3 regions of the Paenibacillus sp. VCA1 genome follow, and region 3 is predicted to be linked to each of the others. Evidence: riboswitches for the same ligand, from Rfam matches in the RefSeq annotation. Region 3 holds a riboswitch; each other region holds the start of a gene.

Evidence for each region. Region 3 has a riboswitch for thiamine pyrophosphate ahead of RJP21_RS24160 (ECF transporter S component). Riboswitches for the same ligand answer to the same signal wherever they lie in the genome.
Region 1: another riboswitch for thiamine pyrophosphate. It lies ahead of RJP21_RS01730 (ABC transporter substrate-binding protein); the one in region 3 lies ahead of RJP21_RS24160 (ECF transporter S component).
Region 2: another riboswitch for thiamine pyrophosphate. It lies ahead of RJP21_RS06520 (YkoF family thiamine/hydroxymethylpyrimidine-binding protein); the one in region 3 lies ahead of RJP21_RS24160 (ECF transporter S component).

What each region holds. Positions count from the first base shown of each region.
Region 1 is NZ_JAVLSX010000001.1:419,173-425,736, reverse strand. It holds gene RJP21_RS01745 (Ger(x)C family spore germination protein) at 1-408, opposite strand, end outside; gene RJP21_RS01740 (spore germination protein) at 405-1,853, opposite strand; gene RJP21_RS01735 (GerAB/ArcD/ProY family transporter) at 1,850-2,893, opposite strand; TPP riboswitch at 3,146-3,257, shown strand; gene RJP21_RS01730 (ABC transporter substrate-binding protein) at 3,436-4,488, shown strand; gene RJP21_RS01725 (thiamine-binding protein) at 4,540-4,833, shown strand; gene RJP21_RS01720 (ABC transporter permease) at 4,830-5,591, shown strand; gene RJP21_RS01715 (ABC transporter ATP-binding protein) at 5,623-6,459, shown strand.
Region 2 is NZ_JAVLSX010000002.1:646,193-652,756, reverse strand. It holds gene RJP21_RS06530 (ABC transporter ATP-binding protein) at 1-1,071, opposite strand, end outside; gene RJP21_RS06525 (ECF transporter S component) at 1,071-1,664, opposite strand; gene RJP21_RS06520 (YkoF family thiamine/hydroxymethylpyrimidine-binding protein) at 1,661-2,284, opposite strand; TPP riboswitch at 2,428-2,544, opposite strand; gene RJP21_RS06515 (HelD family protein) at 2,844-5,006, shown strand; gene RJP21_RS06510 (SDR family NAD(P)-dependent oxidoreductase) at 5,160-6,074, shown strand; gene RJP21_RS06505 (TetR/AcrR family transcriptional regulator) at 6,123-6,564, shown strand, end outside.
Region 3 is NZ_JAVLSX010000012.1:44,265-50,828, forward strand. It holds gene RJP21_RS24150 (energy-coupling factor transporter transmembrane component T family protein) at 1-122, opposite strand, end outside; gene RJP21_RS24155 (ABC transporter ATP-binding protein) at 122-1,663, opposite strand; gene RJP21_RS24160 (ECF transporter S component) at 1,656-2,264, opposite strand; TPP riboswitch at 2,369-2,480, opposite strand; gene asd (archaetidylserine decarboxylase) at 2,921-3,730, shown strand; gene RJP21_RS24170 (SDR family oxidoreductase) at 3,737-4,591, opposite strand; gene RJP21_RS24175 (phosphotransferase enzyme family protein) at 4,604-5,614, opposite strand; gene RJP21_RS24180 (AraC family transcriptional regulator) at 5,989-6,564, opposite strand, start outside.

The DNA.
Region 1 (6,564 bases), on a different contig from region 3:
CCAGACCGTATACCTGAATTCATAATACCGGTCCCATACGTCCAGCACCTGATCCACAATCCCGTTCTTTAACGCCGCCTCGCTAAATACGATCGTTTTCACATTGCTCCAGACGACCCTTTGCGGGCTAGAGGTATACAAATTAAAGACTGCGGTATCAAACGAATCGCCTTCCGCTTTACCGACAAACGTCTTCTGCGGTTGCGACTGCCCGGACTCTCTCTTGGCAATGCCGCTGAAGTTGAGCATCTGGATATACAGTACGACCTGTCCCTTTACATAATCGACCCCAACGGTATTCACATAGATCATATGCTCGATTTCCCTTGCCCCCCAGCAGCCCGTGAGCGGCATGGTCAAAAGCGCCAAGGCAAGGATGCAGCGGATCCATTTCATCATCATGTTCATCTTTTATTTTCCTTTCCATTCGTGAACCCGTCCTTGCCCCATGGCATCCTGAATAAAACTTTATACATGTCCCTGAACTTCGGAGGACTTAGCGGAGCCAAATAATAGGTGCCGAAGGAACGGAGATTGACCAGGAAAAGGACCATCGCCAGCAGAGAGAACAGCACCCCGAACAATCCCAAAAGACTGCTGATCAGAACCACAAAAATTCGAAACAGGCCGACGGTATTGACCAGGGACTGGTTCACCAGCGTAAAGGTGGAAAGCACGGAAATCGCAATGACCACTACCGTCCCCGGACCTGCGATTCCGGCGCTCATGGCCGCCTGCCCGATAATCAATCCGCCGACCACCGATAAGGTCTGTCCGAACGCGGAAGGCAATCGCATGCCCGCTTCCCGGAAAATTTCAAATAAAAACAGCATGACCGTCGCCTCCAGAGGAGCCGGCAGCGGCACCCCCTGCCTGGAGTTGACCAAGGTTGCAAGCAGCGTAAAGGGGATTTGGTCTTGATGGTACGTGGTCAACGCTATCCAAAATCCCGGCAGAAACAAAGAAAGCAGCACACTGACCCCCCTCAAAAAACGCGTAAAAGCAACAACGACATTGACGAGAAACGCATCCTCCGAAGAATTCAGCAAGAAATTGATGTTCACGGGAGCGATCAGCACCGTAGGGGCACCGTCCATCACAATGACAAATTTGCCGTGGAGCAGCGAGTTTACGGCATAGTCAGGCCTTCCGGTATAAGTTATCAGCGGAAAAACCAAGAGGCCTCGGGTCAACATTTCCTCGAGTTGACTGTTGCTCACGAGACCTTTGGTTTTTATGCGGGATAACCTCGCCCTGATCTCCTGGAGAACATCGTCCTTGATCGTTGCCTTATGGTATAAAAGATGGATTTTGGTCGCCGTTTCGGAACCGATCGTAAATTCCTCAACAGCGAGCTGATCGGTCTTCAGCCTCCTCCGGATCAAAGCAACGTTCGTATACAAATCCTCGACAAAACCGTCCCTTGGTCCTCTCGTTGAAACTTCCGTATTCGGCTCCTCCGGTTGCCGTTTGGGCGCATTGCCCATAACCATGGAGTAACATCGGTTCGAAGGCGCAAATATAAGAAGAAGATCTCCCGCAAGCACGGTCGTTTTCATCCCTTCTTCCGTTCGGTCCTGCGGAATGGGCTCCATTTGAAAAGGAACTTTAAGCGGCAAATCCATTTCATCCGACAGCAGCATTTGCTCCGGGATATTTTTTAACTCAGGGATAACGTCTTGCTCCACTTTGGCGGCATCGGACAACCCTTGGCAATAAACCAACTGAACTGAATAACCTTGGACCGGTAACAAGACGGTTCGTTTCTTAATATCCGCGCTCGATCCGAACAACCGCGAAACCATATCCTCAATGTTTTGGGCCGGCTTGCTTTTGATGTCATGCCTCTTCACGGCGCCATTTTCCCCCTTCGGCGGGCCAAGCTGATCAGCCCCGTAATAATCACGGAAAAGGACAATATCCCCCAAAACGAGACGGGAAGCACATACTCGGACAGCATGTTTAGAAAAAAACGGTCGCTTATAGGAATGGCCGTAATGGCAAAGGTAATTGCAAAAATACTCCCCAGCACCCAAGCCTTCGCCTTTTTTCTTTTGACCTGGAAAATATCGAGTATGAGAAACATGGAGAGCGAAATTCGCAAAAACGCGCCGCTGAACCATTGGTAGACGCTAAAGAAGTCCATATGCTCGATGTAACGGCCAATGGTCAGCAGTCTCCATTCCTCAAAGGCCGGAAACCGGAGCTTGTTGGCCTCGTCCACTCCGAATTCAACGATGGCGCCGATCAGCGGCCCTATAGTCAGTCCCATAAGAAGCAGGATCATGAGCATAAAAGAAAGATACGACAGGCGAGATTTGATATGATGCTGCAAAAAGAAAAACATGATCACTTCAACAAAGCCGGTTCCCGCATATAGGGCTCCTCCCCAAACGGGTTTCATGCCATGTTCAAGTATCGGCTTCAGCAACGTGTAATCCTTATGGGGCATGTTAAACGACATGATAAAAAAGCCTAATACAATGACGAAGGGCAGCAATAAGCCCGCGGTATTGGCAAGGGAATGGATGCCCAAAAAGGCGTTTACGGCCGATATCAAAAGGAAGAGGAAGCTAAAAATGAGAAAAGGCGTCTCCGGAGAAAACGTGAGATGAATCCAATATACCGTGTCTTTTGTCGTAATGGCGCAAATAGCAAACAGGTATACGGCGATGACTGAGGCAAGACCGCGGCCCACAATGGGATGATAAGCCTTGGACAGCCAACCGAACAGATGGCGTTTGTTCAGTTTGGTTATGCCGATGTGAAGCATCCATGCCCATACAAGCGCGCATCCGCTTGCCAGCAGCACCGAAATCCAAGCGTCCCGGTTTGCCGCTTGAAGCAATATAGGGATTAGGATGACATGATTCAGTAGGCCGGTGCTTAGCATCAGAATCATGACGGATTGAATAAACGAAATATTTGTTTTTATTTCCCTCAGCCTCCTGCCTTAACCAGACTCCCTTCACCCTTATCGTGGCATTTTTTAGAATATTTATTCTTCTTCCGGACGGGACGCTTTTTCAAGACCGGCGATTTTTCAGATTTCTCCCTTTTTCCGTTCCAAACGAAAGGTTTCGAGCCGCAGCGATTGAATTCTTTCAAGGTTAGGACTATAATACCAATGTAAAACCCGCAACTTCATAAGAATCCGGGGTGCTGGAATCGGCCGGCTGAGATTGTATCCCTTCAAGATACTGACCCTTAAACCTGATCTGGGTAATGCCAGCGTAGGAAAAGCCATGTCATGGCGTTCGCCATGCTATCCTTGCGCCTTAAGCGTCCCGAATCCGGGGCGCTTTTTTTGTTGAATGATCGGACCCTGAACGAAAAAGAGAATGCAAGGGGCCCTTGATTCGCTTCCAGATCGAAAAAGAAAGATTCTTCTGCATGAATGAAGGGGAGAACATAGGTAAGGGAGAGAGAAACGCAATGAAAACGAAAAAATTCGGGCTGTTTTTGCTCGCATTGCTGCTTGTGATGGCTACGGCCGCTTGCGGAAGCAAAAACGCCCAAACGACGGATGAAGGGAAACCGTCCGGGGAAACGTCCTCCGCTGCGGGCGGCAACGAGCCCAAAAAGCTGAAGGACGTCAAGATCGTCCTGGACTGGACGCCGAACACGAACCATACGGGGCTTTACGTCGCCAAGGAAAAAGGCTATTACGAAGAGGAGGGCCTGAACGTCGACATCGTGCAGCCGGGCGCCGGAGGGGCGGAAGCCATGGTCGCGTCGGGCAAGGTGCCGTTTGGCATCAGCGTGCAGGAAAACGTCACCCAGGCGCGCACGCAGGGCGTTCCGCTCGTATCGATCGCGGCGGTGATCCAGCATAACACGTCCGGCTTTGCCGCTCCGGTCGACCGCAACATCAAAAGACCGAAGGACTTTGAAGGCAAAACCTACGGCGGCTGGGGCTCCCCGGTGGAAAAAGCGGTCATCGACTCGATCATGGCCATCGATAAAGCGGACGTTAACAAGCTGAAGATCGTCAACATGGGCGAAGCCGACTATTTTACGGCGGTAAAACGCGACATCGATTTCGCCTGGATTTTCTACGGCTGGACCGGCATTGAAGCCGAGCTGCGCAAGGAGCCGCTCGACATGCTGTATGTCAAGGATTTCTCCGACAAGCTCGATTATTACACGCCGGTGATCGTCACAAACGAAAAGCAGATCAAGGAAGATCCGGAGCTGGTCAAAGCTTTTATGCGCGCCACCTCCAAAGGGTACCAGTTTGCGATTCAACATCCGGAGGATGCTGCGGGCGTGCTGATCAAAGCCGTGCCGGAGCTCGACAAGGATCTGGTGATGGCCAGCCAGAAATGGCTCAGCCCGAAATACCAGGACGACGCCAAGCGTTGGGGCGAGCAGAAGGAACAGGTATGGAAAGGGTATTCCGATTGGATGTACGAGCATAAGCTGCTCGATAAGCCGCTGGATGTCCAAAACGCGTTTACGAACGACTTTTTGCCGCAAGAATCATGATCTTTCGTATTCCTAGTCATTTATCATAACTTGCAAAGGAAGTGATCGGGTATGGCTCATACCCTGCTCAGCATTCAGGTCATCCCAAAAACGCCGAACAACGAGAACTCTTATCCCTACGTCGACCGGGCCATCGAAGTGATTCAGCAGTCGGGCGTCAAATACGAGGTGCATCCGCTGGAAACGACGATGGAGGGCGAGCTTGAGGAACTGCTGGAAATCGTGCGCCGCATGCATGAGGTTCTGGTGGAGGCCGGCAGCCCAAGCATCATCTCCCAGATCAAAATCGCCCATAACCCCGGCGGCATCAGCATGGATCGGCTTACGGAGAAATACCGTCCATGAGGCGCTGGTGGAGCCATGTATGGCCGCCCTTTGTGGCGGTCCTCTTCTTTTTGACCGTATGGGAGCTGTGCACCTCGCTGTTCCATATCGATAAATGGATCCTTCCCTCCCCGGTCGACATCGCCAAGGAAACGGCGGACGGGGCTGGGGATTTATGGGGCCATGTCTGGGCTACGGTCAGGCTGACGCTTGAAGGTTTTATCATCGGAACGGCGGTGGGGCTGGTCATCGCCCTTATCCTGCATTTGATTCCGTTTCTGAAGTCGGCGCTGTACCCGCTGCTCATTTTAAGCCAAAATATCCCGACCATTGCGCTGGCCCCGCTGCTTTTGATTTGGTTCGGCTTCGGGCTGCTGCCCAAACTGATCGTCATCACCCTCGTCTGCTTCTTCCCCGTTGCCGTCGCCACGATGGGCGGACTGAAACAGACCGACCGGGTCATGCTCAATTACATGCGGATGATCGGCGCGAACAAACGGCAAATATTCGCCAAGCTCGAGCTGCCGCATGCGCTGCCCGCGATCTTTTCGGGCGTCAAAATCGCCGCGACCTACAGCGTCATGGGGGCGGTCATCGCGGAATGGATCGGCGCGGACAAGGGCATCGGATATTATATGATGCTGCAAAAATCCGGATACCGCACCGACCGCATGTTCGTCGCCATTATGGTCATCGTCGCGCTCAGCCTGCTCATGTTCGGAATCATCGCCCTGCTGGAACGATGGCTCGTGCGCTGGAAACCGAAGCAGGAAAGTTAATGCCGGACAAAGAAAGGAGCGAAAAACCGACATGTCAACGCTAGAAAAAACGACAGCCGCCGCCAAAGCCGGTGGCCATCCCCCTGCCTCTCCCGCCCTGGAGGCATCCGGCATCAGCAAAGCCTTCCAGGAAAAGCGAAGCCGCCTGCAGGTGCTGGACGACGTGACGCTTACCGTGGGCAAAGGCGAATTCGTCTCCATCCTCGGGCCGTCGGGCAGCGGCAAAAGCACGCTGTTCCATATTATCGGCGGCCTCGTCAAGCCTGACGCGGGAACGGTCCGCATGAACGGCGCCGATGTTACCGGCCAGCAGGGACATATTAGCTACATGCCGCAGCAACCTGCCTTGTTTCCTTGGCGGACGATCGAGGACAACGTCCTGCTATCGCAGGAGGTGCAGGGCAAGGTTGACAAGGAGGCCCGCCAAAACGCCCGCATGTGGCTGGACAAAGTCGGTCTCGGCGGGTTCGAGAAAAACCACCCGCATACGCTGTCCGGGGGGATGCAGCAGCGGGCCGCCTTCCTGCGCGCCCTGCTGAGCCCGCAGGAGCTGATGTGCCTCGACGAGCCGTTCAGCGCGCTGGATGCGTTGACCCGGAGCGATATGCAGCGCTGGCTGCTCGACATTTGGGAGGAAAGCCGGCGCTCCGTGCTGTTTATTACCCATAACATCGAAGAGGCGCTGCTGCTTTCGAGCCGTATTTACGTCTTTTCGGGCCGTCCGGCATCGGTGCTTCACGTCATCGACGTGCCTTTTCCGCGGCCGCGCCGCGAGGAGATCATCGAACACCCGGACTTTATCAAGCTCAGACGGGAGCTTTCCGGATGGCTGCGCGAAGAGCAGCTGAAAATGCAAGGAGCTAACTGACATCATTTGACCCGGGCGTTTTTCCGCCCGGGTGAACGCAAAAACTCGGCCCGCGATTGCCGTTCCCCAAAGAAGGAATCGTCGCGGGCCGAGTTTTTTATGTTT
Region 2 (6,564 bases), on a different contig from region 3:
GCCCCGGGAGAAGGACACTTTTTCCGCACGCAGCGGGACCGGATCGCCAAAACCGGCATTCACCGGGTTCGGTGGGGCTCCCGGAATGTCCTGTTCCGACGACCTGCGATCTTGGCGAAGCTTTTCTTTCAGCAGGCGGATAGCCGCGCTTTGGACGGGAGCCGGGTATCGGGTCCACCGCCGAATGAGATCGCGGATTGAAAGCGGCGGCGGGGCTGAACCAGCCTCCGGTGGATCGCCGCCTTCCGTCATGCCGGCAGACCGGGAAAGCTCCCGGTGAAGCACGACGGCCCGGGGCAGCCAAATGCCGGCGCTTTCGGCTTCGGCATCCCGGCTTGCAAAAAAATGTCCCGGATCCCCTTCATATTGAACGGTTCCTTGATGATCCATGACGACAAGCCGGTCGACATATTCCATCCACGGATCCAGATGATGTTCGATCAGCAGCGTCGTCACGGGCAGCAGCCGGCGGATGGCATGGATCCGCTCGGCAAGCTGCCGCGCCGAAGCCGGGTCGAGATTGGAGGTGGGCTCATCCAGAAGGAGCACCTTCGGCCGCAGGGCAAGCGCCGCCGCGATGGCGACGCGCTGCTTTTGTCCGCCGGAAAGTTCATGGATCAGCCGATCCCTGCAATCGCTCAGCTGAACAAGCCTTAACGCGTCGTCGATCCGTTCGCTGATTTCCTCCCGGGGACAAGAGACGTTTTCGAGGCAAAATGCAAGCTCCTGCTCGACCGTCAGCATGCAAAATTGACTGTCCGGGTCTTGAAAGACGATGCCGACGATTTGCGCCGTTTCTCCGGGATGTTTCCCGTCGAGCGTTTTCCCGAAAATCTTTACGCAGCCGGTGACCTCGCTTTCCACGGCATGCGGGTAAATCCCGTTAAGGCAGAGGGCAAGCGAGCTTTTTCCGCAGCCGCCCGGACCGAGAAGCAGCGTCAGTTCCCGTTCGTGCAGCGTCAGCGATACCGAGGACAGGACCGGTTCCGTTTGATCTTCGTCCAGTCTCAGGGATATGCGGTCGGCGACAAGCACCGGGCTGCGGTCCGGCTGCCGTTCCGCGGCGGCCATCACGAAACCTCCGCTTTGGATCCCAGCCGCCCCCGCGAGGTTTTGGCGATCGGAAAGCTGCGGAGCGCGCCCGTTTTTGCAAGGGCGTCCGCGATCCATTTGCCGAGAAGACCTGCCAGCAGCGCCGCGCTGATGACGCGGGTGACGAACATGGCGAGCAGCAATCCCGGCGACAGCGCGGCAAACCCGGAATGAATGAATCCCCAGGCAAAGCTGAAGACGGCGGCGCCGGCACCCGCAGCCATCAGGGCCGGAGCGGAATAGCTGCGGTAACGAAGCGCCGCAAACACCGCTTCAGCGCCAAGCCCTTGAATGAATGCCGACAAAATCAGAACCGGGCCGGCGGTGTTGCCGATCAGGAGCTCAACGCATCCGGCTACCGTTTCCGACAAAAGCGCGGCTCCCGGCCGCTGCATTATGTAAGCCGAGATGACCGATACGATAAACCAGATCCCAAAAATGACTTCGTAGCCCATCGGCCCCATAAAGCCGACCAGCACGTTGCCGACCTGCAGGAAAAGAACGTACACGACGGCAAAAACGACGGACAGCGAACTCAGCACGATGATGTCGCGCAGCTTCCAGTTTTTCATCGGGCCATCGCCTCCCCGGCCAATTTCCGCGCGGGTTTCGGCGAAGGGCTGTTGCACGACAAAGTCGCGGTCATCACCAGATGGGACACCTCGTCCGCAGCCTTGGCGAAGACCTGCCCCAATGTGCGGAAGACGTCGTTTGCACTTCCGTCCAGACGGCTTGCGTAATGAACGCTGCCGGAGAAGGTGCCGAGACTTTTGGCGGCCTCGACCGCACCCGCAATCATGCCCATGTATCCCGGGGCGTTCAGCGGGTAAAGGGCAAACTGTGCCGCGGTGTCGATGCCAGGCGGCGTTTCGTTCAACCGGACGTCATCCTCGGACATGTAAACGTCCCCGCTGGAATCCCCGGGGCAGCCGATCGAAAACGTGCCGCTGAACACGACGTGCTCGCCGCTTGCCGCCGCATGGGCGAAGATCGCATGCACAACGTCGAAGACATGGGACATCCGTCCGCGGACGCAGGTGCTGACATCATCCGTCAGCATCCAAACTTTGGACGTATTCGTTTTTTTTAAGGCGTCTTCAATGATCGATACAAAATCGCCGCTCATCGGGTAGATCGAAAAGCGGCAGCCCGCGATGCGGCTCGTTCCGCAAACCCATTTTTCACTCACCATTTTCGTTTCCTCCTTGTACGAACGCTGATACATATTCGAACTTTCTGCCGGCCGGCGCACAAAAAAACCGCACCCGAAAGAGTGCAGCTCACCGGACGGCTTGAAGGCCCGCTTCAGACGTTGCGAAAGAGGGGCTTCATGGCTGTCGTTTCACCGCACTTCCCCACGCTAGTATGACCTAGATCGGGTGTGAAGGGTTAACGTTCGCGCATGCATTCGCTACTTGTCTCTCAGCCAAAAAGGCACCCCTAGTGCTATCTTTCCGTATGCAGTTTTTTGCTGGTTCCCATTATACCGCTTCGAACAAGATTGTAAAGACCCGAATGTTTTTTCTAGTGCAGCCGTTTTCAATCGCGGCTATGGAGAATGCGCCTTCATTGTGATATACTGAAAATCCTTTCTAAGCGGGCTTATGGCTCACGACTAAGCATCGGCTTACCAGGGCAGGGTAGTTCTGCAGCGCTCGGCCGCATCGGGCACGAGTTGCATGCGAATGCTGCAGGAACGGCTCCCGTACGGCCTTTTGGCTGACGGAAGAACTTTTAGGAGGTAACTGAAATTGGAGCAAACTTTTCAAAGTGCCTATCAAGAGGAAGAGCGAAGGCTGAATGCAACGATAGCGGAAATTGACAGGCAGCTGAAACGGCTGCGCGCGATCCCGGTGTATACCGGACATGATTTCACTGAACAGGTGCTCGAGGCCGGACGCGAGGAAAAAAGGCAATCTTTGGCCAAAAGCCTGGCTGCCCCTTATTTTGGCCGGCTTGACTTTCAGGAAAATAACGATACGGAGCCTAAGCCGCTTTATATCGGCAAAATCGGCGTCGACCACGGGGAGGTCGGGGATCAGCCGATGGTGATCGATTGGCGGGCGCCGATTGCCAGCGTGTTTTATTCCTTCACGGGCGGCGACGAACCGGCTGCGTACGAAGCTCCCGAAGGAACGATCGAAGGGCTGGTGTATTTGAAGCGCAACCTCGTCATCCGGAAGCAGATTTTGGAACGGGTATCCGATACCTATGACCGGAACAGCGACCAGCCGGCGGTGTCGGACGAATTTCTGGTTTACCGGCTCGGCGAAAACAAGGACAACAAGCTGCGCGACATCGTCTCGACCATTCAGGCGGAACAGGACAAAATCATCCGCGCGGCCCGAAATACGGCGCTGATCATCCAAGGGGTCGCGGGAAGCGGAAAAACGACCGTGGCGCTGCATCGTCTCGCGTATTTGCTGTACCAGTACAAAGAGCAGGTCGCGGCTGAAAAAATGATCATTTTTGCGCCGAACCTTATGTTTCTCGATTACATATCCGACGTGCTGCCCGAGCTTGGGGTCGGCGACATCCAGCAGAGCACGTTTGCGGATTGGGCCATGCGGCTGCTCGGCATTGATTTACCGCTTGCCGATCCTTCCGAGACGCTGGCTTACTGGTTCGAGTCTGCCGACGGGATGCCGGAAGTGACGGACGAAGTTCCCGGGCGGTTCAAAGGTTCGATCCGGTTCATGGAGATGATCCGCGCCTGCATCGAGGCGATGGAGGATGCGTCGGTGCCCGAAGCGGATTTTATGCCATGGGAAGGCGCCGTGCTTTCGCGCGCCACCATTCTTCACTGGTTCAACGATGAATACAAGCCGTATCCTTTGGCGAAGCGGAAAGAGCGGGTGATGGCAAGAATCCACCGCTGGGTCGAGATGGAGCTGAAAAAATCGCCATCCGCCGCCGCGCTGAAAGAACGGAAGAAAAAAGCATCCCAACGCGAAAAATCCTATGCTTCCAAATGGCCGAAATACGAGCCGGTCGTGTTGTACAAGCAAATGTTCAAGGCGCTGAAGCTGCAGGCCGGCTGGCCCGAAGAGCTGCTGGCCGGGATTCCGGACGGCGTCATGAAATCGACGCAAAAGGATTTGAAAAAGGACGTTCTTCGCGAAGAAGATCTGCCCGCCCTTCTGTACATTCATTATCTGCTTAACGACATTACGGGGGAGCAGCGGTTCGATCACATCGTCATCGACGAAGCGCAGGATTTTTCGCCTTTCCAGGTCGCGGTTCTCGATCTGTTCGTCAAGGGGCATTCCTTTACGATTCTCGGTGACTTGTCCCAAGGTATCCATGCGTATCGCGGCGTTCACGGCTGGGACGAAATGAGGTCATGGTTCAAGCCGGAGGACACGGCGTATTTCGCTTTGACGCGCAGCTACCGGTCGACGATGGAAATCATCGAATTCGCCAACCGCATCCTCGAGCAAGGCGTAAACAGCGAGCTGCTGGCGGTGCCGGTTTTCCGCAGCGGGAACCCGGTGCGTTTGATTGCTTACGGAAGCGGCGGCGGGCGTCTGAATGATTTGCGCGCAGGGCTGCAAAAGCTTTCTTCAGGCGAATACCGCACGGTGGCCGTATTGACCCGAACGCTGAAGGACGCGAAGGAGCTGCACGAACGGCTGAAGCCGGATCTGCCCGAGCTTCATTTGATCGACGGCGGTGATCAGGCATACGAGGGGGGACTTTCCGTCCTGCCCGTCTACCTCTCGAAAGGGCTTGAGTTCGATGCGGTCATCTTGGCGGATGCAGACAGCGAGCGCTACGGCGCTTCGTCATGGGACGCCAAGCTGCTGTACGTCGGCTGTACCCGCGCGTTGCATGAACTGTGGCTGATGCACGGAGGACCGCTGCCGGATTATTTGCAAAACATGCATGAAGACATTGCCGTTACAGGCTGGTAAACCTACGTTTTCGTAAGCGGAAACCGTCTCTTTTAAAAAGAGGCGGTTCTTTTTTTGAAAAGAATTGACAACAGGGAAAAAACGGAATATATTGATTTTATAAATGAATGAATTATTCATTCATAAAAACGGAGGGGTTTGAACATGTTGAATATGCAAAAGGAAGCCGCTGCTTTGCCTTGGACGATTCGGGATAAATACGTGCTTATTACAGGCGCTACGAGCGGAATCGGATTGGCCGCAGCACGTGCGCTGGCACGGGACGGAGCAAAAATCGGAATCATAGCCAGGAACCGGCAAAAAGCTATCGAATGCGCCGAGCGGATTCGGCTGGAAAGCGGCGCAAGCCATGCTCAGATCGACATTTTTACCGCGGATATGGGATCGCTGCATTCCGTGCGGAAGGTTGCGAAAGATATACTTGAAAAATGCCCGCGCATCGATGTGCTCATCAACAACGCCGGCGCCTTTTACGACCGGAGATACTGGAGCGAAGACCATTTTGAAATGACATGGGCCGTCAATCATTTGGGGCCGTTTCTACTCACGACGCTTCTGCTGGATCGAATAAAGGAAAACGCGGAGGCACGGATTATTTTCACCTCTTCCCACGGTCATAAAATGGTCAAGGGAGGAATCGATTTTGAGGATTTGGATGGCAACCGGTTATATAACCCGTTGAGAACATTTTTAGGAGGTGCCAATCTCCGTTACGGCGAGACCAAACTGGCGAATATTTTGGTTACAGTAGAGCTTGCCAAAAAATTGCATGGAACCGGTGTTAGTGTCAATTGCTTTGATCCGGGCCTTGTATCAACAAATTTCAACATGAATAACGGCAAACTCGCCAGAATGACGATGGCTTGCATGAAACCTTTCTCCCGAACGCCGGAAAAAGGGGCCGAAACGCTCATATGGCTGGCGGAATCCGCCGAACTGGCCGGTCAAAGCGGCAACTATTATAAGGATTTAAAAGCAGGGGTTCCGTCCAAAGCCGCCGTCGACCCGAAAAGCGCGGCCCGTCTTTGGGAAATCAGCCAGCGGCAGATTCGCAGCGTTTTGTCTTGAAGCCTGGTTCAAGCCCCCCTACAATAGAATTAACATGGATTAACATGAATGGAGTTGAAAACAGACGTGTCGCCATTAACCGATCAGCAGCTTGAGCGGATTCACGAGGAACGCAAATCGCAAATCAAACAAGCGGCGCTCAAGGTGTTTGCCCAGCACGGGATCGCCGGAACGAAAATAAGCTCCATCGCTGCCGCGGCAGGCATCAGCCAGGGACTCTCCTACAGGTATTTTAATTCGAAGGAAGAACTGTACACGGAATTGGTGCGTGAAGCGCTTTATGAAGCCGATTCCACGCTTGGACGGCTGCATGAATTTCCGGGCTCGCCCGCGGATCAAATCAGGGAATTGACGCGGATCATGCTTGATCGGGAGCATCGTTTGTATTTTCTGCTGATCCGGCAGGTGCAAATATCCGAAGATGCGCCTGATGCGGCGAAGAAGCTTCTTGCGCAGCATCCCCCGGAAAAGACGATCGAAAATATCATTC
Region 3 (6,564 bases):
ACCGCAAAATCAATGTCCCGCGTCATTACCGTAACCAAAAACAACACAATAAACACGGCGAGTTTTACGGCGGGATTGGCGCGAGCCAAAACCGTTTGTCGGGTAGGCGTCAGAAGCTCGATCATGTGCCCACCCGCCTTTCCGTCCGCTTGGATTCGACCGCAGGTCGTTCGATCACCGCGCCGTTCCGTACCTCCCATACCCTCGTGGCCACCTGCCGGGCGATGTCCTCTTCATGGGTTACCATCACGATGGCGGCCCCTTTTTCCTGCATATTCAGGCAGTAATCGAGTATCGCAAACGTATTGCGCGCATCCTGTCCAAAGGTCGGTTCATCCAGCAAAAGGATCGGTTGCCCCCGCATAACGGCCGCAGCCATGCTGAGCCTCCGTTTCTGGCCGGTGGAAAGCTGGTACGGATGGCGGCATTCAAGCCCTTCCAAATGGAAAAAACGCAGAAAATCGCGCGCTTTCTCTTCGGCCAGCCTGTTCTCGTCGCACGTCAATCTGCCCGTCTTCAAGGAAAAAGCCGCCTCCTCCAGCACCGTGTCCGCAACAAACTGAAATTCAGGATTTTGAAACACGTATCCGATCCGGTCCGAAGGGGGATGAGCCTTTTTTCTTTCCCTCCTGGAGGCGCCCTCCGTTTCCGGCATCGCTTCTCCGCACAGCTGATACTCCCCGCGGATCGGCAGCAGCGACATCAGACTCAGCAAAAACGAGCTTTTTCCGGCGCCGTTCGGGCCGACAATGGCGATAAAATCGCCGGGATAAATCTGCGCCGACTCTGCATGAACTACAGGCCGGCCGGCGCGGAATCCCGTGAATTGCCGCAGCGAGAGAAGCGGAGCCGGATTTTCAGGCACAACGGTTTTTTCCGCTTCGTCCCGCCTCGTTTCAAGCATCCGAAAAAAGTCCTCCCACACGCCCGGATACCATATGCCGTATTGCCGCAGTTCACGCCGGAAAGTACGGAATATCCATTCGGGGCTGCCGTCGCCGATGACGCCTCCGTCCGGAGCAAACAATATGATCCGGTCCATCCGGTCCGCGATCTCCTCAATCCGGTGCTCCACGACGATTAAGGTACGTCCTTCCGCCGATTCCCAGACGGCCTCCCACATTTGTTTCCTTCCTTCGGGATCCAGCAAAGCGGACGGTTCATCCAGAAAAATAACGTCAGGTTCAAGCAGCAGCACGGATGCCAGCGCCAACCGCTGCTTCATGCCCTGGGACAGGCTGTCTACCGGCACATGCAGCTGATCGGGGTTCAGGCCGACCGCCGCAAGAACCCGCCGCATTTCGGGAAGCATCCGCTCACGCCGGATACCGCGGTTTTCCAAAACAAACGCCAGCTCTTCATCGACATACGGCATGCAAAACTGGGTATCCGGGTCCTGAAAAACGTATCCTCCGGACTGCGGCGCCACGATGCCGTCCGCTTTGAGCGGAACCTCGATTACGTGCGGAATGAGCCCTCCCAGCACCTGCAGCAGCGTCGATTTGCCGCAGCCGCTCGGGCCGAGCAGCAGCACCTTTTCGCCGCGGCGAACCGAAAGGGACAAATCCTTAAACACAAAAGTTTGCTCGCCCGGAAATTTCAGCCTAAGCATGCTTACGCCCGCGACGGTCTCCGTTTCAAACGTCTCGCGATGTTCAATCATGTTCAAGCGCTTCGTAATCTTTTTTGGTCACGGGCCGCAGAAGCTGCGTCACGCCGGTCGCTTCCAGCGCCTTAGCCAGGGCAAACGCCAAATATCCCGCCAAAACCGCGGAGCTGACGATCCGCAGCGCATATTTGAACAGCATCATGCCGAGCGTATAGTCCGTCACGTAGCCGAAATAAATGTCGACCGCGAATGAACCAAGCGCCGCCGCCGCTCCCGCAAACGCCGCCGTTCCCATCTTGAAGCTGCGGTAGCGCATCACGGCAAAAACAAGCTCCGCGGCAAGCCCCTGCACGATGCTGTACAGCACCAGCTGAATGCCCCATTCGCTGCCGAACAATATTTCCACATGAGCCGCCGCAACCTCTGCCAAAATGGCGACGCCTGGTTTGCGGATCAGCAGCATGGCGAGCGTCGGAGCCAAAAACCAGACGCCGTAAACCAGCTCATCCGCCTGAAAAAACAGCGGCTTAAACAAGTCATACACCGAACTCCAAAAATGATACACGACGCCAAGCACAAGCGACAGAAGCACCGTGACCAGCAGGTCGCTCAGCCGCAGCCCCTTCCTTTTTTCCGCAAGCAAAACATGATCCATCCTGTTTCCCCCTCTTTTGTTTTTGAATCGGCGGGAATTTGCATGAACAGGCACGAAAAAAACCGCCCTGGATCGCAAAGAGAGACGGTTAAATAAGCCCGAAAAGGGCTTCATCGCGAATTCTCTACGCTGGCATTATCCAGATCAGATTCCCGGTCAGCAGCGGATACAGCTGCAATCTCAGCCTGATTCACTCAAGCTCCCGCATCCCATATGTAACGGATCGCATTTCATAAAAACACAAAAGCGCATCATCCGTATCCTGGTTCCAAAATACACCAATTCCGAATCGATTGGCAACAAAAAAATTTAAATAAGGATGAGACAAAAATCCAAAGAGCGACTTTCAACCGGCAATATATAGAGCGAAACGTTTTCGTTCGCCGATATATTGGACCAGGGAGCGGGAGGAATCGAATTTTGCAAAATCCTGAAATATTTAGGCTTCCGGCAGTCCCGTTGCTTCCGCCGATCGCCCCCCATTTTGGTCGTTATTGATTGATTTAACCGCTATTCTATGTCAATATATTTCAGAGTGTTCCAAAAATAGTATGCTGCGGCATTCGGATCCGGCCGCTAAATCCGATGAAACCAAAAGGCGGCCGCGAACGTTAACTCTATAAATCGACTTAGCATCATCCGAAGGGAGAAATAGCATGGCAAAAGAATGGTTAAGGCTGATGACGGAGCTCTCCTCAAGAAAGTGGCTTTCCGCATTGATGGGACGCTTTTCCCACAGCAGGCTCAGCAAAAGCGTCATCCCTTTATTCATAAAAAGCTATCAAATTCCGGCTCACGAGGCCGAAAAAGAAATTCACGAATACCGGACGCTGAACGAGTTTTTTTCGCGCCGGCTGAAGCCGGGCATGCGCCCGGTGGATGAAGGCCCGAACGTACTGACGAGCCCGGTGGATGCCAAAATCACCGCGATGGGCGACATCAGCGCGGGAACGATTTTGAACGTAAAAGGCCAGGATTATTCCGTGGCGGAGCTGCTTCATTTTTCTCCGCATTTGGAGCTCTACAAGCACGGTTATTTTTTTGTGCTGTATTTAAGCCCGACCGATTACCACCGCATCCATTCCCCTATTACGGGCGTGCGTACGGAAAGCGAGCATATTAAAGGCCGCGCCTATCCGGTCAACGAGTTCGGCATGACCCGAATGAAAACGGTGCTGTGCCGCAACGAGCGGCTGATTACCTACATCGCCGGGGAATACGGAGAGGTGGCCGTCGTTAAGGTAGGCGCCATGAACGTAAGCAGCATCCGGTACAACGACGAAAGCGTGTCCCGCTGGAACAACGGCGACGATCTGGCCTACTTCGAATTCGGGTCGACGGTCGTGCTCCTCACCCAGGACGGAACCTTTACGCCGCGGGCGGACCTGAAGCCCGGAGACCAGGTGCGAATGGGCCAGCTTCTCGGCACGCTGCATGCCCCGGCGCCCCGCTCCAACAACCCATAACCGCTGTCACGGCCGCTTGAGCACCGAAGCGATGATGTTTTGGAACAAGCGCCCCGGCAGCAGCGCTTTGGCATGAAGCGTCAGCCGGGTACTGCGCGGAAGCGCGTACCGGAACGCCGGACGTTTCATGCAGGCAATATGCGCAACGAGTTTGGCAACCTCTCTCGGGTCGCCTCCTTGTCGTACGCTTTTTTGTGAAAACGCCAGCACCTTTTCCAGCATGGATTGATAGGGCGACCCCTTCGCCGCGCTCATTTGCGTGAAGCCCTTGTCCCAAATCGGGGTGCCGTAGGCTCCGGGCTCTACCAGCACGACATCGATTCCAAACGGCCTTGCCTCAAGCGCAAGGCATTCGCTGAACCCTTCCAAAGCAAACTTGGAAGACGCGTAAGGGGCATATCCGGGAAATCCGACGCGGCCGCTGATGCTGCTGATCTGAATAATGCGCCCATTGCCGTGCTCCCGCATGATCGGCAGCACGGCCTGCGTCACGCGCACCATCCCGTGAAAATTGGTTTCCATCTGCTCCTGCCAAATCCGGGCGGGAACCTCCTCCACAAAACCTCCGTATGCCGTTCCGGCATTATTAACCAGCACGTCCAGACGCCCGTGCCGCCTGAATATGAGCGCAGCCGCCTCTGTGACGTCGTCGTTCTCGGTGACGTCCAGTCGAATGCAATGGATTTTCCCTTGTACGCCCGCTTGCGCAGCCGCTTCCATCACTACGGCTTCCGCCTCCATCCTCCGGATGCCCGCAATGACGTCGAACCCCCGTCTTGCAAGCTCGACCGAGATCAGCAGGCCGAAGCCGCTTGAGCTTCCGGTCACGAGAGCGACCGGGTTCCCTTGCCATGTGTTCACTATTCCACCGCCTTATACGGGAATCGCTTGAAACAGAAACGGCTTCCGGTCCAAATAATGGCGAAGGAGCGCCAATGAATAAGGCTTGCTCTCCCGCAGCTCGGCCGCTTCCCATGGATGCGGGGCATGATAGCTTTGGTTTTCGATCAGCGATTTGATAAAAAAGGTTTCAAGCACGCGGATGTCGTCCGGCTCGCCGGAAACGGGCAGCAAACGCTCGTATCCTTCAAGAAACACCTGCCGCTGCATCGGGTAGAGGCCGATAAATGCCTGCGCCAAATCGTACAAAAAATAACCGTAGCCGCAGCGTCCGAAATCGATCGGATAAGGCTCCCCGTCCTTGAAAACGAGATTTCCCTCATGAAAATCGCCGTGGATGATGCCAAAACGTTCGTCATCCCTTGGCATTCCCGCCATATGGGCCGTCACCTTGGCCGCGGCCTGCTCATACACGCCGTGTTCGTCCGGCGTCAGAAAGCTCCGGTAATGCTGTTTGAGCCTGGCCGCTTCTTGGGCGAACGCCTGCTCATCCCAGACCGGACGGACAAAACCTTCCGGAACCTGAAATTTCCGCGCTGCCCGGTGCATCCGGGCCAACAACCCGCCCATTTGCAGAAGCTGGCTTTCGGTGAAGTTTCCTTCCCGATGATCGCCTTCCACCCAGCGCAGCACCGAAACCTTCCAGCTTTGCCCCCGTCCCGTCTCCACCTCGGTTACGTAAGAGCCTTCGCGGTTTTTGACGCCTAACGGCGCCCCGATGCCTTCTTCTTCGGCCAAATAGGCAAGCCACTCCATTTCCGAAACGGTTTCGGCTGAAGACGCCGATCCGGGATGGACGCGGAGCAAATACCGCCTTCCCGTTTCGTCTTCGATTTTATAGGTCACATGCTCCGATACCTGGATGAAATCCAGCTCTTTTTCATGAATGTCGTATTGCTCGAGAGCAGCCGTTAAAGCCGCTTCCGCCTGAACGAGCAATAGTCTTCTGCTGTCTTCCGTATCCGCCTGAAAAGCTTCGTTCATAGATACCGCCCCCTTCATTTTCTGTTTTGCCTGGTCAAGATGCAAGCAACATCCCATACTGCTAGCATAGCATACCGGGCGCTTCGAATTCGAAATATTATCGCAATGCCCTTTCGGACCGAAGCGGGTTTTGCCTTTACTGGCCTTCATATAAGAAAAACGTCTATCGACGTACTTCCTAAGAAGACAGACCGCGCTTAAAGGTAGTTTTTCTTGCAATATCAGGAAGAAATGGCTCTGTAATTTATACATGCTGATATTATAAAAAACGGCGGCGCAGTCCTCATGACTGCCCGCCATTTTACTATTGCTTTGTCTTCACCCGCTACGAAGCCTGTCCCTTCGGAAATCCCTATGGGTCCGGAAAATAGGATTCAACGGATTTCGGAAGGTTTTTTCCCCGTATATTGCTTGAACTGCCTGCTGAAGAAAAAGATATCGCGGTACCCGAGGGCATCCGCCACCTCCGTCACGTTCATGCCCGCGTGAAGCAGCAGATGCTGCGCGCGTTCGATCCGCGTCCGGATGATATAGGATTGCACCGGCGTCCCGATCAGCTCCTTGAACTTGATCGAAAAATAGCGCGGCGACAAACCCGCACGGGCGGCAAGATCTTCGACCCGATGGGGTTTGCCGGGATGCTGCTGAACGTAATTCGCGATTTCGTGGATGACCTCGGTTAGCTGGTTGCTTACCTTCTTCTCCTCCGGCTGCTCGCGGTCATGCCGCAGCAGATGGATCATGAGCTGCTTCAGGATGAGCTGCCCTTCCTCCTGCGCGGCGAACGTATTCACCAAAAACAACCTGACGTACCGGGACAGCATATATTCGAAATCGACGGTATCCGTGAGCCTTCGATAAGGCTGCGGAATGTCGCTTACCGGCTCGTTGATCCTGAAGTGGCTGTAGGTTAACACAAGCGGCTTTTGCGGATTATGGGTCGCGCTCGT